One region of the Desulfosporosinus sp. FKA genome, then DNA from elsewhere that is predicted to be linked to it. Evidence: riboswitches for the same ligand, from Rfam matches in the RefSeq annotation. Region 1 holds a riboswitch; each other region holds the start of a gene.
The links. A riboswitch is a leader RNA that binds a small molecule or an ion and turns the genes downstream of it on or off. The one in region 1 is predicted to bind cyclic di-GMP.
Positions count from the first base shown of each region.

Region 1 (8,227 bases):
CAGGTGTTCGATTAAGAATATGCACGCGCATGCCCTTGGCCGCAAGAGCTAAAGCAATCCCTTTGGAAGCGCCTCCAGCACCTAGAACAACTGCCTTTTTGTCCGTAAATTCCTGAAGTTCACTCTCAATGGAACAGATAAATCCGTCCCCATCCGTATTATGACCTATCTTTTCTCCATCGACAATCTTTACGGTATTCACGGCACCAGCTCTCTTTGCCTGAGGCGTAAGGGTATCGAGATGCGGAATAATAGTCTCCTTATGAGGAAGTGTAACGTTCCAACCGCTAAAACCTAAGGCACACAACCCATTGACAGCCTCTGCCAAGCGATCAGAGAGCACTTGAAAACGATGGTATTGCGCATCAATACCAAGATATTTATAGCCCGCATTATGCATTCCCGGCGAATAAGAATGTCCAATAGGATTCCCAATCACAGCAAAGTGTTTTTCCATAGCATCCATCCCTTATCAAAGATTAAAATATTGTTGACAATGAGTTACGACTATAGAGAAAAAGGAATGGCTGACCCATTCCCTTGTTGGTATATTTCTTAATGTATTTTAGGGCTGTACGGTTTCGCAGGAGCAAAATGTTTCATCAGCCAAACGAGAACCTTTTCCATTCGCCGCATAATCCGCGTTCCAATAAATTCGCGATCATTAATGGGCGTCACAAGAATCGTATAGAGGCCGAGTCGATTCCCGCCTAAAATATCTGTGAATAATTGATCGCCTATAACTGCTGTGTCATTCTGCCCTGTTCCTAACATTTTCAGGCCCGCACGAAAAGCCCTTCTGCGCGGCTTTGTCGCCCCAAAAACGAAAGGAATTCCTAACCGTTCCGCAACAACTGCCACGCGTTGCCGCTTCTTATTATTTGACACGACACAGGCAGAGATGCCAGCTGCCTTAACTTTGATAAACCACTCTCTAACCTTTGGACCCACTTCGACATCATTCCAAGGTGTCATGGTATTGTCTAAATCGATAATGAGCCCCTTAATTCCATCTCGAACAAGTTGCTCAACAAGAATGAGATCTATGGAAGGAGCTTGAAGTGTTGGTCGAAAATAGTCAAACATTGAACCCTCCAAGTATAGAACTTTTCATAATTATACCTTAGATAACACGTTTCAAGCAAGTCGACAGGCTATTAATTTAAATTAAATTAGTGTCTAACTTTTCTCGAGTCACTTCTCAAAAATTCCAATTCCCTATGGAAAATCAGCCAACGATGCGGAAATGAATTTATTCAGATTAATTTCAGGAAAACACTTTATATTAATAATAAGGCAAAAACATCGACCAAATGAAACTATAAATCTTTTAAGGAAGTGAGTTCATTGAATTGTAAACCGCCTTTAAAAATAGCTCTCGATTTTATAATGATCATTATTTACTTGCTTTTATTAAACCCTTTTGATACTGGCCTGGTTTTTCACGAAATTGCAGGACTCTTAGCAATCACTCTTTTTATCCTTCACATCTTGGCAAACTTGACGTGGGTTAAAAATATCTTCAAATTTCAATTCGGAGGAAAATCAGCAAAGAAACTATTATTTATGTTCTTAATTAATATTGGATTATTCCTTTGTGTTAGTACTATAGCCATAACCGGCATTCTTATTTCTCAAGTGCTTTTTCCTGCTGTATCAAATGGAAATTCTGATTTTCTTGTAACTGTTCATAAAGTTGTCTCATATTGTTGCCTTGTCATAATATCCATACATGTTTTATGGCATCGAAAGTATTTGTCTGCCTCCTTAGGTAATATGCTTGCAAATGATGAAAGAAAGTTTGTACTAACTTTAGGAATAGGGTTAATAATGGGTATTATATTTGACCGTAATATACTAGGATCTAATAAATGGTCAAGTAATCCCTCGAATCCTCCAACTGTCTCAATGCGAAATTCGCTAAATCTCCCTAACAAAAACAACACAAATCGGGGAGACAGTCCAAATTCCAACCAGGCTTTTGAGAACACTCAAGAACTTAATCGCCCTAGTTTGTTTGATTATCTTGGAAACTTGTTTTGCACAGGCTGTAATAAGCATTGTCCTCTTATAAGCCCAGGATGTAATAAAGGTGAAGCACAAATGCAAGCAGCTAAAACAGAATATCAAAACTTATATGGTCAAACTTCAAGTAACACCACAATAGACCAGGGAAACGAATACAATAGCAATAATAATAATAGTAATAACGATGGCTATAAAATACCAAATCCTCAAGAAGAAAATCATCACAGAAACAATGGTCAATTTAATGATAGGACATTTCAGAAGCATCATCATAGTGGCTATCATAAAACAGGATTCCGAGCATAAGCAGATCCATGGCTGTAGCTTCGTACAATTATACCTAAATAGGTGTGTGCTGCAAAATAGCTATCGAAGATCGAAAAAAATATTTAACAAAAAATTAGGCGGTTAATGTATTATCTTAAGGTTTAAATTATGTTGTAATTTGTTAAATTTTGTCTTATAATATCTTATAATATAAGAAAAGTTCTGATTTTCTCGGAACCAACATAATATACATTAGGGCAAATTGTTCGAAAGGACAAGACGCAAAGCTAAAGGGTCTAACTTCCATTGGGAATATGACAGCCTGGCTGCAAACTAAGAAATGTAAGCAGCTTTCGTTGCTTACATTTCTTAGTTTCAAAAACAGTTATTTTACTTATATTGCGTCATATACATACCATAATTCCCATACATATGTAGGAAAGCTATGGAAAGAGAGATGGATTTGCTTGAGTCAAGGTTCTTTACTAATCGTTGATGACAATCTTGGAATTCGAAGTCTCCTGAATGCTCTTTTTTCTTCGAAAGGGTACACCGTATTGACTGCCACTTCAGGAATCGAAGCATTGTCATTGGCGAAAGCACAGTTGCCCGATTTAATAATATCTGACATCAAGATGCCGGGCCTGAACGGCTTAGAGCTTCGAGAACAACTACATCGTTATAATCCAAACATTCGAATCATTTTAATGTCCGCTTACACGGATCAACAAGAGATCAACGAAATACTTCGTAATGGTGATATCGATTATGTAATGACTAAGCCTTTTGATTTGGAAGAGCTCAGCATTGCTGTTGATACCTTATTATTAAACGAAAAGCATCAGTAATGTTGGTCATAGCTAAAGCCCTCATCTGTGAGGGCTTTAGCTATACACGCTATGAGCTAAGTGAGATAAATCTATTTGGCACAAAGTTTTTTGCTATCTCTGTTAAAATTAAGAATTATATTGGTATTCTTCTCGACAGAATCTGGAAGCAAAGCATACCCAAGAGTCATTTCCATTAAACTCTTACATGTTTTCCTTTGCGCCACGGTACAGCCAATATCTTTTAATTCCCTCGCGCTTAGCTTTACACCTCGAGCCGCAGCATCACAATAATAATACGAACCGTTAACATTCATCCCTTCATTAATATATGGACACATTTTAAATTCCCCCTTTAAAATATACCTTAAAAAGCTTTAGGCAGCTTATAAGTACCGAAAAAATAGTTTTGTCACATAATTCACAATTGAAGTTATTATTTGTGATTGTGAATACTATCACTAGGGATACTATACCACAGATTTATCTTAAAGTCACTATAAATTTGCTCACCATAAACGAAAATACCGCCTGCATGACGAAACCCCTAGACACAGTTCTAATGTCTAGGGGTTTCCTTTTATCTCACATAAACTATTTTAATATCAATAGACTTTTATTCCGACTTACTACTTCCTTCGACAATATTCACCTTTTCTCCCTCGTTTAAAAAGCTCTGTCCTTCTGTAACTACCTCCATACCCTTTGTGATATTTCCTTTGACTTCGGTATTTTTATTATCAGAAATACCAACCGTTACTGCTATTTTTTTAACTTTTCCATTAACAACTGCATAAAGATAATTTACATTATTCTCTATGTTGAGTGCTTGATTGGGAACGAGCAATATGTTACTTTCACTTTCGGCCGGCAGCGATACTTTAATAAACATACCTGCAGTTAAACCACTTTGTGAATTATCAATTTTTACTTTCACTAAATACGAATTGTCCTTCGCATCCGAGTTAGGACTAATCGTAGTAATAACTCCGGAGACCTTTTTGTCCTTCAGGGCATTTATGCTCACAGGTACAGTTTGACCAACCTTAATTTTACCGATAACAAGATCCGGAACACTAATTTCTGCCACCATACTGCTGGAATCAATAACCGTAACGGAACCTGATTGGCTACTGACCATTCCTCCAACTTTAACGTCTTTGGCAGAAACTACTCCCGAGATAGGGGATACTACGGTTAGATTATCAAGCTGGACCTGAGCTGCATTAACACTTGCCTTCGCTTGTTCGACTTGTGCTTCTGCTGCTGACACTGCTAAATCATCTTTAGCGGCATTTAACTCGATAGCAGCATTATCATATTTTGTTTTGGCGCTGTCTAAATCCTGTTTAGAAGCAGCTCCTCCATCATACAAAGCTTTTTCATTATTATAATCTTTTTGGGCATCGTTATAAGTGATTTGAGATTTTTCTAAGGTTTGTTGTGAGCTCAAGCGTGTTTTTGCGAGGTTTTCCTCTGCCACGGCTAAGGACTGCTGTTGTATTTGCAGCTGAGCTTGAAGATCAGACGCATCAATTGTAAAGAGAACCTGTCCGCTGGAAACCTTGGAACCAATATCAACATTTAAACTGGCTACTCTTCCCCCAGTCTTGGGAAAAACCTGTATTTCCTGGACAGGATCAAATTTACTGGCGTAGTCAACCATAGTCGATAAAGAACCAAGAGCGACCTTTTGCGCTTTTACATTTTTCACAGTAACTGCTGGAACTTCAACTTTTCTATGCTTTAAAGCATAATTCCCACCTAAGGCAGCAGCTATTACCAGTAGACCGATAATTATAGTTCGTTTCTTAATCTGCCTGATTCTACTAAGATTAAATTTCAATTTGTGGAACCTCCCCGGCATTTATTGTTTTTCTTTTCTTTGAAATACGATGCTTTAAATCGTCCATTAAAGTATAAACTACCGGCAAGACAATGGGCGAAAGGAGCGTAGACATGACCATGCCTCCGATGATTACGATAGCCATACTCTTTTTCATTTCGCTTCCTTCACCTATGGAAAGAGCAACAGGCAGCATGGAAACAATCATAGTCGCACTCGTCATAATAATTGGTCTTAGTCTTGTTGTACCCGATTCAATCAAGGCTTCTTTTAAGCTCAGACCTTTGTGCATTAAGGTATTCGTATAGTCAATTAACAATGTGCCGTTTTTGGAAGACAGCCCTTCCAGCATAATCAAACCGATAAAAGACATCATATTTAATGTTTGCCCGGTTAAGGCCAGCAAAGGAAGCGCTCCGATAATAGCACAGGGAAGAGAAACCATTCTGATCGCCGGGGTCAAAAACGATTCATAGAGAACTACTAAGATCATATAGACCAGCGCCAAGGAAGCACCTAAGGCTAAGCCGAGAGAGCTGAAGGAGTCTGCCATATTCTTCTGGCTTGCGCCATAGCTTATGCTATATCCTGAAGGCAAGGTTACAGAACTAAGCTTTGTTTGAATATCCCGGGTGACCTCACCGAGAACTCTTCCCTGAAGGTTAGCATCAACTGTAACTATGTCTTGCTTATCCTCTCTGGACAGAGACGGTTCACTCTCTCCTCTAACAACTGTTGCGACTTGGCTTAAGGGAATTTGTACTCCCGCCTGATTAGTGATCTTAATGGATTTGATATCATCGACATTTTTTATTTGTCCGTCCATAAATTTAAGTGTAATATCATTTTCCGAGTTGTTGGACCTGTAGACTCCTACTTTTGTGCCCTGCAAGGCCATCCTGATTGTACTGCCGACATCCGAGGTGGAAATTCCCGCCTGTGAGGCCGCTAAACTGTCCATCGTTACTCTTAATTCGCTGCTTTTGACATCTGCACTATTACCAACATCGATAACACCGGGAACTGATTTCACAATAGTTTCAACTTGCTTGGACAGAGTCGCAAGGGTAGCCTGATCATCTCCTTTAATGTTGATTGAAATAGGCTTCGATGCTCCGCCTCCGCTTTGTGACTCTTCAACATCAAAATCCACTCCGGTCATGCTTTTTCCAAAGCCGCGAACTTCACCGGCAACTTGGCTTTGAGTTTTTTGGCGAGCGTTTTTAGGGACTAAATTAACATAGATCTGAGCGACTGATTTGTCCGTGTTCGATTGCCCGCTTTGGCCAATCATTGAAAAATAACTCTTAACTTCTTTCGTATTGTGTAAATAGTTTTCCAGCTGAGCGACCTTGTTGCTGGTCTGCTCCAAAGTCGAACCGGGAGCGAGCTTCATATTGACTGTAAAACTGCTTTGATCTGTAGTCGGTACAAATTCCGTTTTCAATATTCCCATTGGCACAAGAGCAATACTTAGGATTACGCCTGCAATTCCTAAAATCAGTACTCTTTTTCTATGTCCAAGCGCCCAGACAAGTGTGTCTCGATACTTCTGGGTGACTTTTCCGAAAATGCTGTCCTTTTTATATTCGGGAGTCACTTGTTTCTTCTCTGTTTTTAATAACCGTGATGAAAGCATTGGTGTAATCGTAAAGGATACCAAGAGAGAGAATAACGTAGCTACAACTATAGTCAAGCCAAATTCTTTGAAATACTGACCAATCATCCCAGACATCATGGAAATAGGAGCAAAAATAACAATATCACATAAACTGATAGCTATGGCAGCCATTCCGACTTCCATTCGGCCATCAATTGCCGCTTGAACCAGCCCTTTACCCATCGTCAGATGTCTTTGAATACTTTCAATAACAACGATAGAATCATCAACCAGAGTACCGACAACTAGAGATAGTCCCATTAAAGACATCATATTCAATGTAAAATTAAGCTTATACATCATAAAAAAGGTAGCAATCAGAGAGGTTGGTATGGCAACCAAAACTACCAAGGACGATCTGAAACTGCGAAAAAACGCAAACAGCACTAAAGCCGTAACGATAACCCCTTCAATAAGGTTGTTTTTTACCTCAGTTAATGAGTCTGTAATAAATGTAGTCGTGTCAAAGGCGATATCCATTTGTATTCCCACGGGTATGGTCTTTTTAATAGACTCTAATTCTTTTTTAACACTATTAGCCACTTCAACGACATTGGCATCACTTTGTTTGCCCACAATGATTGTCATTGTTTTATGGCCATTGAACCGTGCCAATGAAGTCGCTTCCGGTTCTTCAAGACTAATTTGGGCGATGTTGCCCAGACGTACTGTTCCTCCATTTGCCGTAGGGACCATCAAATTTTGTGCATCCTCGATATTCTTGAACTGTCCAATAACTCTGACGGATTGATCAACATTATCCTGTTTCAGCTCTCCACCAGGAATGTTTATATTTACGGAATTCAACTTATTGATTAAGGTGTTAACAGTTATACCATAATACTCCACGGCGGATTTATCCAGTTTAATCATTAATTCTTTCTTTTCTCCGCCGCTGAGCGTGACATTACCTACCCCAGGAATTTTCTCTATCTTTTGTTTGATAATATCTGATTCGTTATAAAGCTCATCGCTGCCGACCTTATCCCCTTTAACAGAAAGCAGCAAGATTGGAATTGCGTTGGTATCCATCTTAAATAAAACAGGTTTATCAGCATTTGCCGGGAGAGTATTTGAGATACCATCAATAGCTTTTTGGACATCCAAATAAGCGGTATTCATGTCAGCAGACATTTTAAAAGTAACTGTGACAGTTCCATATCCCTCTTTAGCCGTGGAATTTATTGTGTCTACCCCGCTTATACCTGAGACAGCATCTTCAATCGGCTTGATAATATCCTTCCTGATGTCCTCAGCATTTGCGCCGCTGTAGGTTGTTGTTACCGATATAACCGGAATATTCATCGAAGGCAGTAAATTGGCACCCATATTGGTATAACCAATTATCCCTAACGCCACTAATAATACGACGACCATCCACATCGCCGCTGGTTTTTTAACCGATATCTCTGTTAAATTCATTTTTTTCTTCCTTATTCATTTCAAATTTAGTAACTGACTAGTTTACGCTCTCTTACAAAATAGACAAACAAAATAATCGACTACTAAGTTAAGTACCCAGCTAATTTCTCTTCATACTTATTTGTTATAAAAAATGTGACAAATTTCATTTATGCCCTGATAATTTCCCTATCTAAA
Region 1 covers NZ_NAHZ01000026.1:118,968-127,194, forward strand. The annotation lists gene aroE (shikimate dehydrogenase) at 1-457, opposite strand, end outside; gene B5771_RS09490 (YqeG family HAD IIIA-type phosphatase) at 556-1,086, opposite strand; gene B5771_RS09495 (DUF4405 domain-containing protein) at 1,348-2,334, shown strand; cyclic di-GMP riboswitch class I at 2,542-2,629, shown strand; gene B5771_RS09500 (response regulator) at 2,763-3,143, shown strand; gene B5771_RS09505 (hypothetical protein) at 3,215-3,463, opposite strand; gene B5771_RS09510 (efflux RND transporter periplasmic adaptor subunit) at 3,739-4,968, opposite strand; gene B5771_RS09515 (efflux RND transporter permease subunit) at 4,958-8,050, opposite strand.

Region 2 (8,227 bases), on a different contig from region 1:
CTAATTCTGCATATGAGCCTTCACATGGGCGTCACGGGTCTCATGGGCATCGCGAGCATTTGAACGCATCCTCGTTGCCTATTTGGCTGCGTCCTTTTTGGCCCGAAGAAGGTGGAATGCGTATTTTATACTGGCCTTTGCCTAATGGCAAAGATGGAAATTATGTACTTCAAGTCGCCTCGCCTGTGACAAATAATGCCGATATGCTTTATAACCTGCGAAAAATCTTACTAATCATTTCCTTAGGCGCTGTCATGGTTGTTGCTGTTATTTCCGCTTATTTGGTGTGGAGTACCTTTAAACCATTACGCAAGATAATTGTTGTGGCTAAGAAAATTGATGCCAATACGTTAACATCGAGGATCGATGTTCCTATACGAGATGCTACTTTGAACCATTTGGTGGACGTCTTAAATGCAATGTTAAAACGGTTAGAAGCTGCTTTTACGACTCAAACCAGGTTCGTCAATGACGCTGCGCATGATTTGCGAACTCCATTAAGTGCACTTCGTTCTGAGTTGGAAATCACCCTGCGTCAGAAGCGCAGCGAGAAGGAATACGTACAGGCTTTAAAGGGATGCCTGACAGAGGTGGACTATATGAGTTCATTAACAGACAATCTGTTAGCATTGGCTAGATTTGACAGCGGGTTGCACATGCAATTTGAAGAATCTGTAGCCTTAGGACCGATTCTGCAAAGGGTGAACAGTGAACTTGGGGATTTTGCAGAAAAAACTCAAATCTCCATAATTATTAGTTTAGAAAAAGACATACGAATAGACTGTAACCCCTTGGCTATAGAACGGTTATTGAAAAATCTTTTGCATAATAGCATTCGTTATACACCTGCCGGAGGACTAATAGAATTGATTTTACGAGATAAAGTCAGTTTGGGAGGGGATGAAGGAGTAGAGTTAGTCATCAAAGATACAGGAATTGGCATTCATCCTCAGGATTTGTCCCATATTTTTGACCGTTTTTATAGGTCTGATGGGGCCCGCAGACGTGATGGGGGAGGCAGTGGCTTAGGATTATCAATTTGCCAGTCCATTGTTAAGAACCACGAAGGTACCATTGAGATTCAAAGTGAGCGGGGAAAAGGTACCTGTGTTACTATCTGGTTGCCTCGCAGTTCATATTTGTTATAATAGTGTACTTGATCACAAGTTTCACCTAGCCTAAAGTTCGACTTTTTTCAGTTGCAGCTAGATTCCAGTTTTTAAGACCCCCACTTCTTATAAGTGGGGGCGGGCCCTGGTTAACTATTTATTAGAATGCCTAGTGTTAAATGTATGCGTCATTACAGCAACCGCTAAAATTATTACGGAGTTAAAAATGAAACCAATAGGGCTGAAATTTCTATGCTCATTTTTGAACCTGCCATCACTTTGGGGTTGCAGTTTATGAGGTCCTCTAGTATTGCCGGTGTTATGTTGGCGTGGGGCCTGCTGTTGTAACTCAACATTTGGGACGTGATCTGAAATTAATTTATATCCGCCGAACAAGAGAAAGGAAACTAATAGAAATACTGCAATGCTTCCAATCATTTTTTGAAAGGTTGTATTAAATATCCGTTTGATATTTGACAAAAGCCTTTGCCCATGAAGTCCCATGTGAATACCGACTAAAACGAGTAAGATGTTGGCTGTTAGTGAATGAATTTGCCTGAAATGACGAAGACCAATTCCGGGAAATAATACTTGCGACATTGATATACCGCCTACTATCGTTATCAGCATTGATCCCAATAGCAAAAGGTTTATCAAGTAGGTGAAACGTGTTTTGCTTGGAAGTTGCGCATCAAATAATCGTGCAGAAACCTTTTTGACCCATTGTAGATTGATTAGACCATGAGTTAATACAAGACATCCCATTCCGATACCGGCTACTTCATGAAATGCTCCTCTAGAAACTGTCATAACAAGAACTAAGTTAATAAACATAATAGTATCCAATGCTAATCTTATGTTGTTGTTGTTTTGCAAAGTAACCCCTCCAATCGACTTCAATTTGGGCATCGAACATTGTTCCAGGCCGTTCAGGAAAGAGCTATGTCTAAATGTCTTGTAATATTATTAATTATTAACCTGAATTTTAACTGAATTAAAATAAATATTTAAGCAACTACAGCAAGGGCGGGAGAGACTCGATTATGTTTAAATAGAATAATGTCAAAGAAAGTAATTTTATATTGAAATAAGGGTTTAATTGTTGTACCATGATAACTGTGTATATACAAAGTAAATATATGAAAACGGGCAAATCGTGCGAAAGTGCGAGACGCAAAGCCAAAGGGTCTAAATTTCTAACTGAAACATGACAGCCTGGTTGCTTAAATATCGAAAAAAAAGCAGAAGCAACATATTGTTGCTTCTGCTTTTTTCTAAATGTTTTTTCTAAAGGATGGGGTGTGAAAATAACTGAGGAAATTGAAAATAATTTAGAAATGGAGGAAGACACGAAAGCTACGGTATTGAAATTATGTGTGAAAGCAAGAGGCTGTCTGCACTTGAAGGGGGAATTACATCATGAAATGGTTTTATAATTTGAAGGTCGCTCCCAAGTTAATCATAGGTTTTATTCTGGTGGCTATCATTGCTGCAGTAGTTGGAACAGTAGGCGTTTTAAATATACAGAAAATCACAGCGGAAGACTTGACCATGTATTCTCGACATACCGCTACTTTACCGGCTTTAGCAAGTGTAGCTCAAACGTATCAAAGAGAACGTGTGGCCATACGTGATGCGTATGTTCAAAAAGATCCCAATAAAAAGCTGGAGGCAATCAATAAATTAACTGAATTTGACAAGGTCATAGTCAATTCTATGGCTGCTTTTAAAACTGGAATAAATGACCCTCAGGCGGCAGAAGCTTACAATAAATTATCTAAAAACCTTGACGATTTTGCAGTAATTAAGCAACAAGCGATCAAGGACATTCAAGCAAACAATATGGATGATTTGTATAATGTGTTAACCAGTGCCCGGGACGTCCAAATTGGAGATGAGGTACAAACAAATACAGATACCCTTATGACGTTGAAAACAAATAATGCTAAACAGTCATCAGATTCTAACCAGTCTACAGGAAAAACTGCAATAATAACAATGATAGGTTTTATAACAGGCGGAGTAATTCTGGCAATAGTTCTTGGCATCTTCATATCCCGCATTATCAGCAATCCGGTCAATAAAATGGTTAAAGTTGCCGATAAGCTGGCAGATGGCGATCTTAATGTGAATGTTGAGGCAGATACAAAAGATGAGATTGGTCAATTAACATCGGCCTTTAGTCGTATGGCCGAAAGAATTAACGAAGTTATGACCAATATTGCGGCTGCCTCTGAACAGGTGGCTTCGGGGTCGAAACAAGTATCTGATTCAAGTATAGCTCTTTCCCAGGGGGCTACTGAACAGGCTAGTTCCATCGAAGAGCTGACTGCTTCTCTGGAGGAAATATCCACTCAGACAAAGCTGAATGCCGAAAACGCAAATGAAGCGAACATCTTAGCTGACAATGCCAAGGCGAATGCCGTTCAAGGTAATAACCAGATGCAGGAAATGTTGAAGGCGATGGAAGAAATTGACAACGCTTCAGCCAATATCTCTAAGATAATTAAAGTTATTGATGAGATCGCTTTTCAAACAAATATCCTGGCTCTTAATGCTGCTGTTGAAGCTGCAAGAGCCGGTCAACACGGAAAAGGCTTTGCTGTCGTAGCTGAGGAAGTAAGAAACTTGGCGGCTCGTTCCGCAAATGCAGCCAAAGAGACAACGGATATGATTGAAGGTTCTATTAAGAAAGTGAAGAGTGGTACCAAAATTGCCAGTGATACTGCGGCAGCACTCAATGAAATTGTAAATGGTATTGAGAAAGTGGCTAACCTTGTTAATAATATTGCCGTTGCCTCCACTGAACAAGCTACCGGTGTTGGGCAAATAAATTTAGGTATTATGCAGGTATCGCAGGTCGTTCAAACAAATTCTGCCACTTCAGAAGAAAGTGCGGCAGCCAGTGAAGAGCTTTCCAGCCAAGCAGCTATCCTACAAGACATGATTTCGAAGTTTAAACTAAAGCAAAATACAGAGTCGGGCAGTATAGACCGCTTGAGTCCGGAAGTTTTGAGAATACTTGAAAACATGACTGAAAAGAAAACTATGAATTTAGGCAAAGATGGTTCTTTTGAGCAAGCCCGCTCAGAAGCGGCAGCTACCAACAATGGTTTTCCAAGAATTTCACTAACTGACCAGGAGTTTGGCAAATATTGATAAACTTAAACAAAAACTTAGCTTCTTTTAACAGTTACTTCATATTCGGGAGTTATACTATTAATAAGCAACGAATTGTTTATTAATTAGGCATTTGCTAAGCATAGGAGGAAAACTTAGAAACTATGACAGCACAGGAAATTAAAACTCTCGAAACTATTCTAGCTGAGGTTGGTCTTGAGCATTTACAACCCGAAAGTAAGGAACGTAAAGAAAAGATTCAAAAAGTAAAAAAAGATAAAAAGCAAATACTACAAATAAGTTAGGTATTTGCTTTTTATCTTAGATACACTTGGTAGTAGAATATCATAATTGTACCTATAATAGAATAGGATCTATGGATCAATATTATAGACCGATTGACATATATCGATAATTTGATATAGTAATTATACAAAAGAACGCAAATAATCTATAATTTTGCGATAGACTTATAAAGTTCGATATTATTGTAATTTTTTTGACTAAATGATCTAGTAGTTTAATATTCGTATGCAAAAGGCAAACTTATCGAAAGATAAGGACGCAAAGCTATGGGTCTTAACAGATAAACCTGAAGATCGCCAAGCCGCCGAACGTTTTCATTTGCCTTTATCGCTATGCGAAAAGGCTTTTTTAGTTTAAGGAGGGGCAAGCTATTGAATCAGGACTCTATAAATGAACCTTTGCTGGAACTGTATTTATACGAAACGGTTCAGTTTCTTGAACAGATGGAGCAAATAGTATTGGTCAATGAAAAAGCCAGTTCTTATCCAAAAGATGACATTGACGAAATATTTAGAATCATGCACACAATTAAAGGCTCATCTGCCATGATGCTTTTTACTGATATTTCTTCTGTAGCCCATGCTATTGAAGATTTATTTTTTTGCCTTCGTGAAGATGATCCCCAAAACGTAAATTATGAAAAGTTATCTGATTTAGTGCTTGATGGTCTTGATTATATAAAGCTAGAAATTGCTAAAATTAAAAATGGCTATGAAGCAGATGGAGATGCTTCAGAGTTAATTAATAAAGTTCAAGCCTTTTTGGCAGCGATTAAAGACCAAAAACATATTTTGCCAACGAGCCAGCCAAGACTACAAAATACAGATGAATTGTCTAGTGACTCAAAAGTCCTTAATGATTCGTTTCAAGTGTCTATTTACTTTGAAGACGGCTGTGGTATGGAAAACCTTCGCGCCTTTGGAGTGATTAATGATTTGGAAGGTATTGCTCATGAAATTGAACATATACCGGAAGACCTCGATGCTGATGCTAGTTCAAAAGTGATTAGAGAGCAGGGGTTAAACGTTCGTTTTAAGTCAAATCGCTCTTGTGAAGAAATTCATCAGCTATTTTCTCAAACTTTATTTTTACAAGATTTTCATTTGGATCAATTAGACGATCTTAACCACGATAAGGAGAATGATGGGGGACAATTAAATGAATCCCCTGTTGGAGCAGATAATCAAGATTTGAGGCCAAAAGAACACGGAGAAAAAGAAATTTCTTCTCTGTCTCAACCAAGCATCATAAGTGTTAATGTTGCGAAGTTGGACAAGCTGATGGATCTTGTTGGCGAAATGGTAATCGCCGAGGCGATGGTTACCCAAAATCCTGATCTTAAAGGGCTGGATTTAAAGAATTTCGATAAAGCCGCTCGACAGCTGCGAAAAATCACAAGTGATCTCCAGGATATTGTAATGTCTGTACGGATGGTTCCCTTAAGCGGAACATTTAGAAAGATGAACCGACCGTTGAGAGATATGTGTAAAAAGTTGGGTAAAGAAGTACAGCTTCAGTTTATCGGTGAGGAGACCGAGGTCGATAAAAACATTATTGAACATATATCCGATCCTTTAATGCACCTGATTCGAAATTCCATTGATCATGGCATAGAAACTCCTAACCAAAGAGAATCTGAAGGAAAACCGAGGGTTGGTACGATCGTCTTGGAAGCCCAAAATGCCGGCGGAGATGTCTTAGTAATTGTTAGAGATGATGGACGAGGATTTAATAAAGAAAAGATTTTAGAAAAAGCTCGCGAACGACAATTACTACTAAAGTCAGAAAGCGAGTATTCTGTTAGGGAAATTTATAATCTGGTTTTTCTTCCCGGCTTTTCAACGAGTGAGGAGATAACAGAGTTTTCCGGGCGTGGCGTAGGGATGGATGTGGTTGTCAATAATATCGAGTCTATTGGTGGTTCAATTTCAGCAGATAGCATTCCGGGTAAAGGTACAACTATAACTTTAAAGATACCACTTACCTTAGCTATCATCGATGGAATGAATATCAAAGTAGGTGATTCCCGTTATACTATTCCGCTGACAGTTATTAAAGAATCCTTTAGACCGAAAAGCACTGATTTAATTGAAGACCCGGATCATAACGAAATGATTATGGTTAGAGGTCAGTGTTTTCCCATTATCCGGCTCCATGAACTTTATCACGTAAAAACCAAGATAACCAACTTTACAGACGGGATCTTAATTATGCTGGAACAGGATAAGCAAACGTTTTGTATTTTTGCTGATGAACTTCTTGGTCAGCAACAAGTTGTGGTTAAAGCTCTTCCAGCTTATATCCGACGGTTAAAAAAAGTAAAAGGACTCGCTGGATGCACGTTATTAGGTGATGGAAGTATCAGCTTGATCCTTGATATCGCTGGACTTGCCGGATAATAAAGGTTTAATGCTCAACAAAATCACGCACAGGGAAAGGAGCAAAAATTATGGCTGAGGCAATTGAAAATACGTTAGAAATGGAGGAAGACACTCAAAAGGGCAGGTATTTGACGTTCTCTTTGGACGAAGAAAGCTATGGTATTGAAATCATGTATGTTACGGAAATTATTGGAATTCAGGTGATCACAGAGATACCGGAACTTCCCGAATATGTTAGGGGCATTATCAATTTGAGAGGTAAGATCATCCCAGTCATGGACGTTAGGCTACGTTTTAAGAAGGAGCCCAGGACTTATAATGACAGAACCTGTGTTAATGTTGTGGAAATTCAAGCTATATCAATTGGGCTTATAGTAGATAGTGTTGCAGAGGTTTTATCAATTCCAGATCAGGATATTGTCGAGCCTCCGCAAATTAACATGAGGTCTAATAATCGGTACATAAAAGGAATTGGCAAAGTGGGAAGCAGTGTAAAACTTCTGTTGGACTGCGAAAAGTTGCTTACTGAAGATGAAGTGCAAGATTTAGCTGAAGCGTTATAAAGGACTTTTTTTAAAAAAGGGGGCGGTATTTTTCATGAAGAACTTAACCATCAAGGCCAGGCTATTTTTAGGTTTTGGCGCCATAGCAATAATCATGATTGCCATGGGGATTTATTCAATATATTCGTTGGCAATAGTTAATTCTCAAGTTGCCTACCAGGCTAATAACGTGGTACCCAGTGTTAATTATGCTGATTTATTAAAGACAGGAACGTCTGATTTCAGGATGAAGGAGCTGCAGCACATTATAGCTCAAACCCCAGAGGAAAGGCAAGAACTGGAAAAAGAAATGAATACAGTTCAAAAGGAAGAAATTGACAAAAATATCGAGGAATCAAAATCAGTTATAGATGGTGATACGGATCGCAAATTAATTAATGATATCGAAGCGGATTGGAATCAGTATTTAGTATTACATAATCAAGTTTTGGAATTGAGCAAGCAAAATAAGAGCGCCGAGGCAATGAAGATAGTGAACGGTGAGGAAGCAAAAATTTTTAATAATGTTTCTGATCTATGTCTTCAGCTTACGAAATTCAATCAGGATAATGCTTATGCATCTTATAAAAATGCAGAGTCTGTCTATTCCCAAGCAAAACTTATCTTAATAGTGATTCTGGTGTTTGCCGTAGTTATTGCCATAATAGCAGGTCTGCTTATTATCAACAGCATTATTAAGCCGACAAATCATCTTATTGACATTGCGGATAAGCTCGCCCTTGGAGATGTCAATGTCAATGTTGATATT
Region 2 covers NZ_NAHZ01000034.1:219,462-227,688, reverse strand. The annotation lists gene B5771_RS22270 (ATP-binding protein) at 1-1,148, shown strand, start outside; gene B5771_RS22265 (DUF4405 domain-containing protein) at 1,263-1,985, opposite strand; cyclic di-GMP riboswitch class I at 2,248-2,336, shown strand; gene B5771_RS22260 (methyl-accepting chemotaxis protein) at 2,529-4,268, shown strand; gene B5771_RS24450 (hypothetical protein) at 4,394-4,534, shown strand; cyclic di-GMP riboswitch class I at 4,759-4,844, shown strand; gene B5771_RS22255 (chemotaxis protein CheA) at 4,907-6,934, shown strand; gene B5771_RS22250 (chemotaxis protein CheW) at 6,985-7,479, shown strand; gene B5771_RS22245 (methyl-accepting chemotaxis protein) at 7,514-8,227, shown strand, end outside.
Region 2: another riboswitch for cyclic di-GMP. It lies ahead of B5771_RS22255 (chemotaxis protein CheA); the one in region 1 lies ahead of B5771_RS09500 (response regulator).

Region 3 (8,227 bases), on a different contig from region 1:
GAACCCTATCAGGCGCTCAAATTTAAGGTTAACGTTGGAAAAGATAATTCTGGAGACGGTGACAAGATCCTTTTCGGGCAGCTCAAGGAATTGCCCGGTACCGGGAACTCTGATTTACCGGCTCAGGTAGGCGTGCTTTCCTTCAACCAAAGCTCAAACGGGAACGGAGATACTCTGCTTGTCTCAGGAACTGACTCTTCAGGCTTAGCCAAGGCAGCGGCGTCTCTGAGCAGTCCTGATACGGTTAAACAGATCAAGGGCAATACACTGATTGTTCAAAATGATCCCGCTGCCAACCGGCCGCAAAAACAAACCATCGGTTTAGCTGGTTCCTATACCTTATCTGATTTAGGCTACTCGGATATCGTCTTGGGTGGGGCATTTCACCAGCAAACCAGTATCGTCCTCAACCGCCCCTTAAATTGGCAGCCCGGAAGTTCCAGTTATATCAATGTGCATTTTAGGCATGCTGTACAATTGGATCCTGCCAAGTCCGCTCTCACAGTTTACATAAACGGAATTCCGGTAAAAAGCACTCCTCTAGATGCCAATAATTCCGATCAGGGTGAACTTCGTGTTCAGATTCCGGCATCAGAATTAAATAAACCTTCATGGACCGTCAACTTTGCTTTTATGAACTATCTCAATGTTAATGGCAGCGCGATGCGTTATGATGAAGTCGCTTGGTCGGTTCTTTCTGCGGATACAGAAATTTATCTGGCTCCAGGCCCAATTGATAATTCATGGGGACTGAAGGAATTCCCCACGATTTCCCGTCCCGGTCAGCCTTCTATACAAGCCACGATGTGGTTATCTCAACAACCGGATCAGGAAGAATTGACCTTGGCCGCGATAATTGCTGCCAGGGCAGCTCAAAAAGGGCAACAGGTTAATTGGAATGTTGTGTTGGGGACAAGGACGAAGCAAATGGAAGATAACGGCCCTGTAATAATGGTAGGATATACTCAGGAAAAAGAACGTTTAGAAGCGTTAAAAAAATATATTCCTGCCTGGCCAGAGCAAAATGGCAGTTATGAAGTAGCACCTTTTGTCAGTTTCATCCCAACTCAAAATAATACAGCGGCTCTACTTGAGGCGGCCACAGTGCCTTGGAATAAACAGCAGCCTCTTTTTGTAGTCCTTGGGACGAAAGCTGATTCTCTCAGTAGAGTAAGTGAGATTCTTTCCAACAGTAAATTGGTGGATCAAGTAACCGGACAATTAAGTATTATTTCGGCTGATGGAACCATTACCTCCTTATCCCCGACAGTGGAAAATCAAAGAAATCAGCCCAACGTTATTCAACAAAGACCTGTCCTCGGATACGCCGTAGTTGTAGGAGCAGTGCTGCTGCTCACACTTGGCAGTTTATGGCTGATTCGAAGAAGGGATAGGGTAGGCAGACAATGAAAATAAAGGGTAAAGCGATTATTATAATTCTCTTGCTATCAGCAATCATTACTGTTTCTTTGATTTTATTTATCTGGAAACAGAAGTCGGTTCCCCAAGCCTACTCATCTGTTCGCAATCTGGCGCCGCTGCCAAACTTGGAACAACAGTCGATCCAGAGTTCCTTGAATAATTTTTGGCATGAATACACCCTGCAAAATAACACCAAGGGAGATACAAAGGAGTCCGCTTCGGTTCCTAAATCAGAATCGATCACCTCTTCAAGCCGTGAGGTAAAACCAACGACAGATACGACAAAAAAAACGAAAACACTTTATCCGGGAATACCTGAAGGGCTAGTGACTATTCCTGTTAGCAGTACTAGTATTAAATTGCGTTGGGATCCTGCTTCGTATGCTACAACTTATAACGTTTACCGCTCGGCAGATCGGGAACGAGGGTATCGTAAGATTGCCAACGTTAAGACCCCAGAGTATGTGGACACAGGACTTAATCCCAGTACCGAATATTTTTACAAAATAAGCTCTTTGAAGAGTACCGGTGTCGAAAGTTATTTTGCAAATTCGGTTGGCGCTGAGACCAGCGCAAAAGCCAAAGGCGTTCTCGCTTACTAATGTAGTGGAGTGAGAACGCCTTTATTCAATGAGGGCACCAACAAGTTTTGGTACAGTCCTTAGTGATGCAAAGTTCTAAAGAGTAAACTTACCAATAACATTTTGAAGTTCAGTGGCTAAGGAAGCCAGGCTGCTGGCGGAGGAGGCTATTTGTTCCATTGATGCCGTTTGTTCTTCGATACCCGCAGATACTGTTTGGGCTTGGGATGAGGTCTCCTTGCTATAATTGTCGATTTTCTCTGCCGAAGTTGCCAGCTGCTGAGTACCAAGCGCTACTTGTTGAATCGTTGCTGTTATTTCTTCAATCTGAGTTGTCACCGATTCTACAAGCTTGCTGATTTCTTTAAATGATTGTTCAGCAAGATTTACGACTTCAAGTCCCCCTTTGACATTTTCGACTTCACGGCCCATTGCGGTAACCGCTAAATGAATGTTTTTATTATTCTGCTCGATAAGAGAGGTGATTTCTGTTGTGGATACTCGTGATTGCTCTGCTAGTTTGCGTACTTCTTCAGCGACTACAGCAAATCCCCGGCCATTTTCTCCTGCCCTTGCTGCTTCGATTGCGGCGTTTAAAGCCAGTAAATTGGTTTGTTCTGAGATTTGAGTTATAAACTGAATTATGGCGCTGATTTTTTCAGAGCTGATTGAAAGGTCTTCAATGCGTTCTTGAATTGTATTTGTCCCTTCACTGATGTTATTCATCTGTAGAGTTACTTCGTCCAAAGCTTTTTGCCCGGCTTGAGTTGTCGATAATGTTGTAGCCATTGAATCGGCAATCTCATTGCTGCTGGCTGCAACTTCCTGTGTACTGGCAGAAATTTGTTCAATAGAAGAAGTTACGTCCTCAATAGCTATTGCCTCTTTTTCGGTTTCACTTGCCACAAGTCCCATGGAAGAAGCGATTTGATTGCTGGCTTGTGTGCTCTCTTCAATAATGGCACTAAGTTCTTCTGATGATGCGGTTACTTGCTCTGAGGTATGACTAACCTGGTTAACCAGTTCAAGGAGATTTTTTTTCATAAGGTTAAAACTTTGGGCCAGCTTACCTGACTCATCGTTTCCCTCGACAATAACATCTTCGACCGTTAAATCACCATTGGAAACTTGTTCTACTCCTGCTAAGACTTTCTTAAGATTAATGGTAATTAAGTTAGCAATAAGATAACTGATCAGTAGACCCAAAAGAGCCGCAATGAGAGTTAAAGCAATGATTACCCTTTGGGCATCGATATTGGCAGAGCGATTTTGGGAATAGATAGTATCAGCTTTTTGGGCACAGAAATCAGCAAGATCTTGCATCGTTGTATTTAAGGTGTCAAGATGTGATTGAGCGTTATTGGTGAAGTATTCATAAGCATTAGGGTTTCCCTGATTGGCCAGCGCGATTGCTTTTTGCTGTGCAGTTCTATAGGCGGTAATCTCCTGATTGATTTTAGCGGTTCTTTCTTTTTCATAAGAACTGTTAGCTAATTTCAAGTAAGAAGCATAACTTTTATCAAAGTCAGCGGAGAGGGAATTGATCTCGTTTGCCAGCTTTTGTTGAGTGGTTTTGTCTTTGACCAAAAAGTAATGAAAGGTATCTGATTCATCAGCTCTGGACATAGCTCGTGCATCATTTATGTACTTGACAGACAGAAGGTAATTTGCGTAGATATCATCCATTTGAGAACTGTCTAGGGTACTAAAGTGATAACCAACAATACCCACTGCGCAGATGAAAAATACCATTATTATGACCAAGGCTAAAATCTTTTTTCGAATTTCCCAATTCCTAAACCAACTCATACATAGCACCTCCAAATTATTGGTATTTGGCAAAATTAGTTGACTTATCTTGTCTAGCACTTTTACAGTTGTTTACTTCATACGCTTTCTTTCATCATTCGCTTTAAGCACAGCATCTGTTGCTGAGGTTTTGAGCCCTCCTTTTATTAGGGTTTTAGGTGGAAATACAAATCGCCACACCTTTGCGGTATGGCGATTTGAGCGTTTTGGAAGCTTGGCAGTCATCAGCTTAACTGGAAGACCCATAGCTTTGCGTCCTTGGCTTTCGCCAAGTTTGCCTTTATCGTCCATCCCATAATTTTTTGTACAGAACTCTTTCATATAGTTATAATACTACCTTTAATTTCTGGAATGTTGATGTTGACAGTATCTTAATGACTTTATCAAAATTTATTAAACTATAGCATCGTATCATTCAAATTGGTGTTATAACTCCATCGTTTATATTCCTTGCTTTCCCATGACGATGGGGATTTTTGCTGTTGTTTTTTCTTTAAGATTAAGCGTTATCAACAATTGATACGAAACCTTGATATAACAATCACACTTTAGTCACGAAAATACCAAATGTCTGGTTTAGAGTAACGTTAGAACAAAAAGGAGGTGAGTTGAACCATGAATCCCTACAGCGGCGGCTTTAGCTTTGGAAGTGGTCAGGGGCATATTTCGCCTATTCCCAATGCTCCTGGTTCTAATTTCTCTGTTCCCAATAGTGGCGGCAGCAATGTAATAAATAACGGTTTAAACGTTTACGCCTTAATTAACATGGGGCTGCATTTTATTATCGTAATCGCTGTTCTCCTGCTAATATTCTATACTGTTAAACACTTAGGCAAATTTCTCCTTTCAGTTAATAAACAGAGTGATAAAGCTCTTGAATTGCTGAATGAGCGCTATGCCCGCGGAGAAATTGACACGGATGATTATATGATAAGAAAAAGGACGCTAGGTTACATGTCTGAAACGAAGACAGGTTAAGAAGAATCAAGAATCTAGACGTTAAATAAAATTTGCTGCCCAAGAATCTTCCGAATGCGGAGTGCTTCTTGGGCTTTATCGATTTTATCAGTTTCAGTGGTTTCATAATAATAAACATGCGAATATATCGCAAAAACTCAGCAGCCAGTACCCTCGGGGTGGAAGGTATTGATGAAGCAGAGCTTCTCCTGGGAATAAAGGATATTGATAAGGTTGCGGATTATTTTTCTTCTCAAGGAAGTACAATTGTTGCCATAAAATTAGGCCCGAAAGGCTGCTATTTACGTCATCAATCTGAAGAACTGTTTGTTCCCGGATACAGCGTTGGAAACGTTATCGATACGGTGGCAGGGGATGGGTTCGCAGCAGGCCTTTTAGCGGGAATTCTGAGAAATGAAAGTTTGGAGAGAAGCGGCAAATATGCCAACGGGGTAGGGGCTATGGCAGACCAAAAGTATATTGACAGAAGAAAGAAAGATAACTACTATTATAATTAGTCGACTAACTATTAGCCGTAAAACTATATGTGCTAGGAGCGAACTTTTTTGGGATTTGAATTTAATTCACTGGAATGGTTATTCCCTGTATTTGACCGCATGCACCATAATTGTTTAAAGGAGGAAATTGTAAAGAGGGGGATAGGCGAAGTAAGTAACCCACAAATTTTGTTTATGCTTAAAAATGAAATGAATAATATGTCAGCATCGCAGAAGGAATTGGCAGAAATAATCGGAATTAGCCCACCAACTATTGCAATATCTATCAAGCGGATGAAAAAATCCGGGCTTATCTATCAGTACCCGGATGAAAAAGATTCCAGACGCAAACTCATAAAGCTTTCTGAAAAGGGATTGGCCTACATAGAAGAATGCGAGAGCGCTTTTAACAAAGTGGATAGAGCGATGCTCATGGGGTTCACAGAAACTGAACGCGAACAAATGAAACAATTTTATTGTCGTATGATTAGCAACCTTGAATCTTTGGGGGCAAAACCTCCAGCTCAATTTAAAAAGGAGCATAGTACGAACGATGGAAATTAATGAACTAAAAAAGCAAAAATATCTTGGTGATAAAGGAATGATTGTGCTAATTGCGGTACTTAGTGCTTTCATCCCCCTTTCTATGGACGTTTATCTTCCAGCCTTGCCTACTATGACAGAATATTTTCGGTCATCTCAGTCAATCATTAATCTCACATTAATAATGTTCTTTATTTTCTTTGGTTTTGGCACCCTGTTCTGGGGACCGTTAAGCGATAAGCATGGCCGAAAACCGATAGTATTAATTGGTCTCTCAATTTACACTGTTGCCAGTTTTTTATGTTCCCTATCATCTAGTGTATATTTATTGATCGCTTTTAGGGCTTTACAGGCATTTGGAGGAGGAGCCGCTTCTAGTGTGGCAACAGCGCTTGTCAAGGATGTTTATAGCGGCAGAAAACGAGAATCTGTGTTAGCAGTGGTTCAGTCGATGGTAGTAATTTCTCCTGCTGTGGCTCCTGTTGTTGGATCATTCTTGTTGAATGTAACTTCTTGGCGGGGAGTTTTTGTGGCTCAAGCCCTGATTGGTATTTCCGCTCTAGCCGGTTCTTTAGCTTTACAGGAAACAATTGTTGAGAAAAGTTCTGCTAGTGTGATGAGGACCATTGGCCGACTCGGTGTAGTTCTTAAGAACATGAGATTCACGTCACTTCTTCTCATCTTTTCAACCATGAGCATACCTGCCTTAGCTTTCATTACAGCATCTTCCTATATCTATCAGGAAAATTTTCATTTAAGCAGTCAGGTTTATAGTTACTACTTTGCTTTTAATGCCTTGGGGATGCTGTTTGGCCCACTCATTTATATCCGTTTATCAAACTATTATAAGCGTACTACAATTATCAACACTTGTTTTGCTCTAACAATCATAAGTGGGTTACTTATCAGTCTCGTTGGCAGCTATTCACCACTGCTGTTTGCAGTTACTTTGGTGCTCTCTACTGTTTCCGGAAGTGCAATGCGTCCGCCGAGCGCATTTTTGATGTTAGAACAGCAACAGGGAGACACAGGCTCCGTCTCATCACTTATGGGTTCCTTTGCCACGGTTATGGGAAGTGTTGGCATGGGCATCGTTTCTCTGAGCTCGAATAATCAAATTGCTGTTATTGGAGTTTTGAATATTATTTTGGGATTGATATGCGGGGCAGTTTGGCTATATCTTTCCAGCAGGCCATATTTAAAGCAAGCAACAGCCGATTAAGAAGCAGGGTTATCGCTTCTTAGGCGCTCAACTGCTTCGGCAGCAAGGGGACAAGAATTAATCCAGATACGATGAGCAACATGCCAAGGGCTAAAGTTTTTAAATCACTTAAGCCTGATTTCAAAACCCAGAAAGAATAAAGAGAGGCTCCCAAAGCCATTGTTCCATCCAGTAAACGTTTCCAGAGATTAATCTTTTCGTAGTTCTCTCCTTTTAAAACGACTACCAGAGAATAAATGCCGGAGAAAAGGTAAGGAACTAAATTTGCAAGGGTGGCAATAACAATCATTTCATTAAATGCATTGGCAATAGTATCCGAAATCATTGACAGCAGGAATAATTGAGTAAGACCGTTTGTTATCCAGGCAGCACGGTAGGGTGCCCCATTTTTGTTTTCTTTAACGAACCAGTGAGGGAAGAGATTAAGGCGAGCGGATTGGTATGGGACCTCAACACTTAGTAAGATCCAACCAACTGTTGCACCGAGCATGGAAAGAACTCCGAGAGCCGCCATAATCAAAGAACCCTTTGGCCCAATAATTCTCGTAAGAACGTCAACTAAAGGTTTGTCGGCAACCATCAATTCTTTAGCGGGCAATGCCCCCATTGCTAAAAATGTAATGAGAAGGTAAATAGCTAGGGCAATTACCAAACCTGTAAGTGTTGCCCATTTAACGTCTTGTTGCTTTTTGGCACGTCCGGATAGCCATACTGCGGATTCAACACCGACGAAGGCCCAGAGTGTAAGAATAGCTCCTTGATTCATTTGCTGAAAAAGTCCGATTGTTTCACCTGATTTAAGCGTCTTTTCTGCAATAAACGGATGGAGATACGTAACATCGAAGATGGAAAGAGCAATTATTATAAAAAAGATAAATCCTAGGATTTTAGTCACAGTAGCAAAAAAGTTAATTTTGCTGGCAGCATAGGTTCCTTTAAACATAAGATAATGAACAAACCAAAGTACCGCCGAAGCAATAACAAAAGAGAGAAAATTACCTGTCTGAATATTAAAGCTGCCCAGGGAAAAGAGAATTGTTTTAGATTGTAAAACAGGCAGGAAATACGTTAGATAACCAACAAGTGTAATAAGAATTGCAGCATTTCCAGGTGAGTTTGAGGTCCAATATCCCCATGAGATTTCGAATCCCATGATTTGTCCCAGCTTGCTTTTGCTGCCAAATAATTCTCGTGTA
Region 3 covers NZ_NAHZ01000034.1:430,060-438,286, reverse strand. The annotation lists gene B5771_RS23290 (cellulose biosynthesis cyclic di-GMP-binding regulatory protein BcsB) at 1-1,410, shown strand, start outside; gene B5771_RS23285 (fibronectin type III domain-containing protein) at 1,407-2,024, shown strand; gene B5771_RS23280 (methyl-accepting chemotaxis protein) at 2,100-3,812, opposite strand; gene B5771_RS24460 (hypothetical protein) at 3,885-4,058, opposite strand; cyclic di-GMP riboswitch class I at 4,018-4,101, opposite strand; gene B5771_RS23275 (hypothetical protein) at 4,428-4,790, shown strand; gene B5771_RS23270 (PfkB family carbohydrate kinase) at 4,859-5,287, shown strand; gene B5771_RS23265 (MarR family transcriptional regulator) at 5,336-5,830, shown strand; gene B5771_RS23260 (multidrug effflux MFS transporter) at 5,820-7,031, shown strand; gene B5771_RS23255 (amino acid permease) at 7,051-8,227, opposite strand, start outside.
Region 3: another riboswitch for cyclic di-GMP. It lies ahead of B5771_RS23280 (methyl-accepting chemotaxis protein); the one in region 1 lies ahead of B5771_RS09500 (response regulator).

Region 4 (8,227 bases), on a different contig from region 1:
TAAATTCGTTATAATTTAATCAAATTCAAATTAGGGGGAAGATCATAAATGAAAAAACAGCACATTCTTACATTAGCTTTATCCGTATCACTTACTTCACTCCCTCTTATCGCTCCTCTAGCCCTAGCTGAAGATAGTGTTCCCACGAGTACAAGCACGAATATAAATGCAACGACAAGTGTTGATGCCACAACTGATTCCTCATCAACTGATTGGTTACCACAACTTATTGATAAACTTCAAACCAAATTAGGAACCGATTCTACAGTTACTACTAACTCGCAAACGGATCAAACTCCGGGAAATACGTCTGAAAGTGATACTTTAACTGAACTTGGGGATACTGGAGAAACGCAAGTACCTACGGATGAATACTCCAAGAAACTAAAGGAAGCACAAGACTTTTTAGAAGAACTTTCCGCAAAGGACTCCGATACAATGCCAAAACTAGAGCTTGCCGTTAGTAATGATCACGCTCAGAATATTAAAGTATTAGGAAATTTATTAGATAAACTACCCTCCAAAGCCTCTGAAAGACTGGCTTTTAACATTGTTCGGTCTATGGAAAAGAGTGTTGATAGAACAGAAAAGACTGATCAGCAAAGCCAAGAAGTGACAACCACAACAAATGAAGCGGCATCTACAACTAATGAAGTAACACCTACAACTAATGAAGTAACACCTACAACTAATGGAGCGGCATCCGTAACAAATAGTATTGAAGACGATTCCTTAAACGAAACAGAAGCGAGCAGCTTAACTGACGAAGAACAGACTGCCTTAGATTCGCTTAATCAGACTTTTGGAGTAAACGGAACTGCCTCCGGAACCGCAGATACGGCACCCCTATTAAATACTTCACCGAAGGTACACGCTGAGCAAAAACAAGGGGAACACAATGAAAGAGCCGGCGGGGGAGAAAAACACCAGCATTCCAATAGAGCGGGAAAAGGACATAAAAACTGAATAAACATTCCCAATATCGGAAGGAATATATAATAGAGAGTCTGTCATCGAGAAGAATGATCGGCTCTCTATTTCAGTTGTTCACGAAATCGAATACGTACACTAATACTTTTAATTTGATATTCACAAAATCCTAACAAGTTTTTCAGCAAACATTCAGCGTACGTTCAGCGTACATTCCGAAATCAACGGTATACTTGGATAAAGTACAAAATACAAAATTGATTTCAAGGAGTGTTTAACTATGAAATTCAACAAAACGACCAAAATTGCTCTTGCTTCAGCCGTCATTACATTGTTATCCTCTTCTGCAGCTTTTGCAGGAACTATGAATCAATCATCAGCTCAAACGAAAATACCACAAATGTCTCACTCAAGAGGTTTTGACGGAGGATTGAAAAGTCGATTAGACAGCTTAGTATCTTCTGGAACCTTAACCTCTGCCCAAGAAACGGCTATTAACGATGCTCTAAAAGCATCCATGCCTCAACGTGTCAATCCATTCGATAGTCTGGTAAGCGCAGGAACCATTACGCAAGCCCAAGAAACGGCAATCGAAAATGCTATGCAAACAGCTCGAAAAAGCGGTACCAAAACAGATATGAAAACCGTTCTTGACAGCCTTGTTAGTGCAGGGACCATTACCGCTGACCAAGAAACTGCAATTACGAACGCTATGCCTCAACCTAATGATCAAGGCCTCAAGGGAAAAGAACATAAAAACCCAATCGACAGCTTAGTCACTGCAGGTACCATTACACAAGCCCAGGAAACGGCAATCGAAAATGCTATGCAAACAGCTCGAAAAAGCGGCACCAAAACAGATATGAAAACCGTTCTTGACAGTCTCGTTAGTGCAGGAACCATTACCGCTGACCAAGAAACTGCAATTACGAACGCTATGCCTCAACCTAATGATCAAGGCCTCAAGGAAAAAGAACATAAAAACCCAATCGATAGCTTAGTCACTGCAGGTACCATTACCCAAGCTCAAGAAACGGCAATTGAAAATGCTATGCAAACAGCTCGAAAAAGCGGCACCAAAACAGATATGAAAACCGTTCTTGACAGTCTCGTTAGTGCAGGAACCATTACCGCTGACCAAGAAACTGCAATTACGAACGCTATGCCTCAACCTAAAGAGAACACCGGCTTAAAAACAGCTTTAGATAAATTAGTTACAGCCGGAACGATTACTCAAGCTCAAGAAGATGCTATCTTAACAAAATAAGACTACAAACGGCAAAAGCGTTGGAAATGAGTTGTTCCAACGCTTTTGCCATTTTCTATTCTCACTATAAAGTGAACTCGTTCAGCCAAAGCTGAACATCGGGGCTTCAGATACAATAATGTCCAGTGGACATTATTGCCGAGCCGCCCTTTCCAATAGGAATACTGATAAACATGATTATCCAAATGAGCATTTAGATTCAAAGTTAAATAACATTGGCGTTGAACGACAGTAAGTGAAAAAAGCCTTCCTAGGTGTTAACCCTAGAAAGGCTTCGGTCGATTAGATAATTACCAATTGTTTCTCGTGCGTGGTTGATAACAGTCACGGCAATATACTGGTTTATCACCCGTCGGTTGGAAAGGCACTGTCGTTTCTTTTCCACAATTAGCACAGATTGCAGGAAACATTTCTCTTTGAGGGCGAGAGTATCCACTATTGTTTCTGCCTTGTGCCTTTCTGGCAGAACGGCATTTTGGGCACCGACCGGGTTCATTAGCGAATCCCTTTTCGGCGTAGAATTCTTGCTCGGAAGCGGTGAAAGTAAACTCACTACCACAATCCTTACATGTTAAAATTTTGTCTTCAAGCATTAAAAAAACCTCCAAATCAAATTACCCGCGCTACATGGGAAGTATTTATTGCTTCCTATAGCTTTAGGCAACAGAGGAAGGTTTTCGTAAATCCGCAAATATTAACGAGCTTATTAAGTATAACTGTAATGAAGAAATAAGTCAAATACTTAATAAACTATTTCTTAAATATATATTTCCTAAATATGGATACTATGAGCATTAAAACAAGAATTCAGGCATAAGCAAAACGTTCTCTAAAACCGTACTTGAGATTATCACTAGGAGTTCAACACTTCATCCAATAAACGAACTGCTTGTTCCTCTTTAAGGCCCTTAACCTCCATTATCTCACTGACAAAAACATGACGTGCATTATTCAACATGTTTACGTCATCTGCTCCAAGTTTATTTATTTGACTCTTACGTGTTAAATCACGGATAATTTCCGCACCTTTATAAATGTCACCACTTTTAAATTTCTTTTTATTAATATCTTTGCACCATCGTTGATTTTCAAGAATAATCGGGTCAGTATTTCCAAGGTTAAAATCACTGAGTACATTTTCCAATATCTCATGGTTAACCATCTGACGCATACCCATATCAACAGCTTTGTCCATTGGAACCATAACATGCAATTTCTCCTGAGGAATGTTCAAAATGTAGCAGAGTTTTCTTTCCCCTAAGATCTCTTTTTCTTCAACTGCTTCTACAACACAAGCCCCATGAACTGGATATATAATCTTGTCACCAACGTTAAATATCATACCGTCTACCTCCAGACTAACACCCTAAGTATATCACAAAACTAGGAAAATTAAAAATAATATTTTACCATATTATATTTATTTGTGTCAATAATTTATTGAAGAAGAAATCGGCTCAATCTCATAACAATTATTAATGGCAAAACTGGCGTCATTAAAAAACGAAAAATCCTCCCTTTAGCCGTCAAAATCCAAACGGTTAAAAGGAGAATTTACTTTTAAATTGTGTCATTTGCTCATTTTAGATTCAAACTCAAATACAAGCATACAATTTAAAAAGGCCATCAATATGGTGGGAACAAAGAAATTAGTAGCTGCGATGAGGGCCTAAGGGCCTTCACTTATGTTTTTGGGTTTGTTTATTTACATCATTGGGTTTGGAACGATGAACATTAACATCTGTTTTTACAGGTTGGCGATGAGCATTAATTGCACTGTCCACCTTATTTAGTAAAGCACGCCATTGTTTTTCAGACATCTTAATATTATTTTCACGATCATTTTTCAAATCTTCATTAACCTTTTCTCCAACTTTTTCTTTCCAATTTAATATCTCATTTTTAAATACTTCAGCCATATTTATGCCTGTATCACTGTTATTTTTGCACTCACCTTTTTTTGATGATGCATCAGTATAATAGTATTTATTAAGTCCTGTTATTTCCATAGCAATTTTCCTCCTTACATTATTAATGCCAACGGAAACAATTTATTATCTAATTCAAATCGTTCCCGAAACAGGAATTAATTGAGTCCTTTCTTATGTTATTATCGGCAAATATTTAGCAAATGTTTACATATCACGAAATTCTTCCTTGCGGCAACACTTGATGTTGCTTTAATCACCCTTCATCTTAGCAATTTACGTGATGAATATTATTGTTCCCAACATGATTCTGTTAAGTTACTTATTATTATTTTTTCGACGCTTTTCGACATATCATTAGGTTTTATTGTGTTATGCTTTAAAGAATATCCTTTCTGAACAACTTCACTAATGCAAAGGCAAACTTAGTGAAAACTAAGGACGCAGAGTCATGTGTCTTCCAATGGAATTCAAAACCGTTGGTATTCCTATCAAAGATGAACATGGTTTAGTGGCTGGAACAATTGTCGTTGGACGACCCTCTATGAAGCGCGACATCACAACAATGTCTGAAAATGTAGCATCTGCTATTAACCAAATTTCATTATCGATTAATGAAGTTTTGGTTGGTGTTACAGATATATCAAATGCTAATCAAGAAATTTCTACTATAGTTGCTAATTTAAATGACCAGGCTAAGAATACGGACGGAATTTTAAGTTTTATTAACAATATTGCTCAACAAACAAATTTGCTAGGATTAAACGCACAAATCGAGGCGTCTAGGGCTGGAGATTTGGGTCGAGGCTTCGGAGTCGTAGCTCAAGAAATTAGAAAGTTGTCCGAATCCAGTAAGGAGTCAATCAAAAACATTAACTTAGCGATAAAAACCACCCAAAAACTCTCTGCCAATATTAAACAAAAAGTTGAAGGCACAAATGTGGTATTTAACCAGCAAGCTTCTTCCATACAGGAAATATCTGCAACAATTGAAGAATTAAATGCAATAGCCCATAAATTAGAAACAATTGCTAACGAGTTATAGCACGGGTCCAAGAAGCTTAGAGGTGGGGGCTTCTTAGGACATACCAGCTAACGCCAGTAAAACACCTTAATCCATCGGTAACAAAATTAATACTTCTCAGTAATTACGCCAAATGAAGACGCCTTTATATGAGGATTCTCAATTAGTGGTTTTAATTGCTCCTTTGTACCATAAGCTATAGCTCCCAAAATAGGAACTTTCGAGGGGTCGGTATAACCTTTAGAATTAAGATTATTAAAGATGTTCAAGAATTTTTGGTTTTTGCTGATTTTTAAATTATAAAGGAAATTGTTGTAATCCGAGTCAAAGGTATTAATACTAATAGGTGGTGTTTTATCAACACCTAAAGTTTCGAACTCACTAATAAATGTGGCTTTACCATCGCATTCTTTAGCCTCTTTCTCATAGCGAACCATATCATCCTTCGTAAAAGTGTCCACCCAGTACCAACTAATATTAGCATTGGGGAGAATATGGGATAATTCGGAAAAAGTGTAGGGCTTATCAAAAGATAATCCAACCTCAATCAATTTATCGCTTCCGATTTGGCTCAACTCTGCCAAATCATTTTTATATTCTTTATACGTAATTTGGGGCAGAAAAAATAACATTTTATTGTAACCAAATTCCCAACAATTCAAAGGCCATTCGCCAGCAACTTGACCTCCTCCTTGCCCCCTTGTCATGATAAATTGAGGCAGAAGTCCAAAAGGTTGTACCCGTTCTTCTAAGACTACAATTTTATTCCCCACAGTTCGGCTTATAGTGTAATTACTTCTCCCCCCCAAGAAACCGAGAGTATCAGCTGAATTACTAATGTAGCCGTTCGGTACAGTCAGTTCAATGTAGGCACTCAAAGACTCAAATGTTTTATTACTCATGTTAATAGTCAATGCAGTATTACCTAATGTAATGAGCACAAATACCAAGCACGCTATAAGTATAGAAATTAAAACAGTTCGTATAGTAGATTTTCGTTTGCCTTTTTTTATAGCTCTATTTAATTTATCCTCATCGAAAATTTGGTCTAATTCATCGCTATTCATTTTATCTTCCATACTTATCACCCCATACACTTTTAAATTCTGTTCTTGCCCTTAGTAAATAGGTCTTAACTGTTTGTTCAGAAAGTCCTAATATCTTTGCAATCTCTTTGCAACTCAACTCCATTTCATATTTCAATACCAATAATTCCCTATAACTTTCTTTTAATCTATTAAGGCAATCATAAATTTCAAATATCTTTTCTTTCGCCAAAAGAATATCTTCAGTCTCATACTCACATGATAATCTTTCTAAAAAATGACTCCAATCAATTAATAACTCCTCTCTAACAGAAGCTTTTTTCAGGTAATTTCGGAAGTTATTTAAAGCAACTTTAAAAATCCACGAAGGAAGCCTTTCTGGTTCTATGTCATCAAAGTGTTCAATTGCCTTTACAAAGCTATCGTGAACAATTTCTTCTGCAACATCTCTACGGCAACCGTGCTTTAGCAAGTACCTATATATAATTAAAGCATGTTTGTTATATAAATTAGTAAGGACATCTTTTCTCATTCAATAAATCCTTCCAGAAAGTTCTTCTCTTATTAAGACAATTGACTTCATAAAAAGTATACAGTTTTGGTAAAATTTTAAAAGAGTTTATGACTCTGAAGTTAGTTATAAAATACAGCTATCGTTTTTCGAAATGTGTTAATTATAATCATTGATTGTTGTTTCTGAACATTTTTTAATTCGTCTAGACACAAAAAATCCTCCTTTTAGCCGTCTAAATCCAAACGGTTAAAAGGAGGATTCTACTTTTAAATTGGTGCGGGAGACAGGACTTGAACCTGCACGGTTGCCCGCTGGAACCTAAATCCAGTGCGTCTGCCAGTTCCGCCACTCCCGCATGTTGAAACCACGTAGCAAAAAATATAATACCATATATCTTACAAAAAGGCAAGGGATAGACTACAACTCGCCCAAGCCATAAACTCACAACAAAGTCACTATAAACTACCATAACTTGTAACCTGGGTTTACCTATCACACTGTTACCCCATGCTCCGTAATAACCAAAAATATTCAGATAGTAAAATGATCAGATCAATTCCTATCAAAAACAGCAAATTCTTCAGCCAATTCTCCGGATAGTTCCAGTAATATAAAACGATATTGATTACGACGAGGAGAGCCGAACTAATACCCCAACGCCAATACAAGCTTGAGTCTTTGGTAAAAAGATGAATAAACCAAATGATGGGCAAAAAAAGAAAGACACCCAAAAAGGTAATCATATTGTAGCCAATTTGACGACGCAGATCATCGGGGGTAGGTTTAGCTTTGCCCAAAATCTTCTCTCCTTATCTGCTCTGATTATTACTTGAATATCAGTATACCATAATTTTGACACTCCCACGGCTGAAGCGGGTGGAATACCTTCCAGAAAGGCCTTGTATTCGATAAACGAAGCAATGTATCGCTGACTATAGAAACTCCCGCACACTACTGAAGTGTACGGGAGTACTTTTTTAACTATTGTTCCCCTGCCATCTCAGGGGATTCAGCTACCCCATCTCTAATCTCTTTGATGGTCTTCTCTGCCTTGACTTTTACTTTTCGGCCCATTTCCATGCTCTGAATTTGGCGATCCTTTTACGGAAGGATGAACAAAATTGGAACCGGTCTTAGGGCCGGACATCATGGCTCCTTGAGTCATCGGAGTATGCCGAGCAGGTGTAACTTGCTGGGTCCCGGAATTATCCTCATCCTGGTCTTGATCATCGAGGTTAAGCTTTACATTTTGCTTCAAGGACTTCTTAAAGTTTTCTAAAGCGGCTTTAGCATCCTTTTCTAATTGCTTAGTATTATTTGTTACCGGTTGAGTATTTGTTGGATTCGAGTTTGCTGTCACTGAGCCGGAATCAGTCACAGATCCTGACGTTGATGCAGAAGTACCGGAAGGAACCGTCGTACTCGAATTCGTACTCGAAGAAGTACTTGAAGTCGTACCCGCGGTGGAATCCGTCCCTTCAGCAGGCAATTTAGTTACAGCCTTTTCCATAGTTTTAA
Region 4 covers NZ_NAHZ01000031.1:65,069-73,295, reverse strand. The annotation lists gene B5771_RS15445 (hypothetical protein) at 49-966, shown strand; gene B5771_RS15440 (hypothetical protein) at 1,211-2,197, shown strand; gene B5771_RS15435 (zinc-ribbon domain containing protein) at 2,488-2,790, opposite strand; gene B5771_RS15430 (CarD family transcriptional regulator) at 3,051-3,536, opposite strand; gene B5771_RS15425 (hypothetical protein) at 3,877-4,206, opposite strand; cyclic di-GMP riboswitch class I at 4,534-4,590, shown strand; gene B5771_RS15420 (methyl-accepting chemotaxis protein) at 4,577-5,170, shown strand; gene B5771_RS15415 (anti sigma factor C-terminal domain-containing protein) at 5,257-6,228, opposite strand; gene B5771_RS15410 (sigma-70 family RNA polymerase sigma factor) at 6,218-6,727, opposite strand; tRNA gene B5771_RS15405 (tRNA-Leu) at 6,982-7,064, opposite strand; gene B5771_RS15400 (hypothetical protein) at 7,210-7,506, opposite strand; gene B5771_RS15395 (DUF5667 domain-containing protein) at 7,734-8,227, opposite strand, start outside.
Region 4: another riboswitch for cyclic di-GMP. It lies ahead of B5771_RS15420 (methyl-accepting chemotaxis protein); the one in region 1 lies ahead of B5771_RS09500 (response regulator).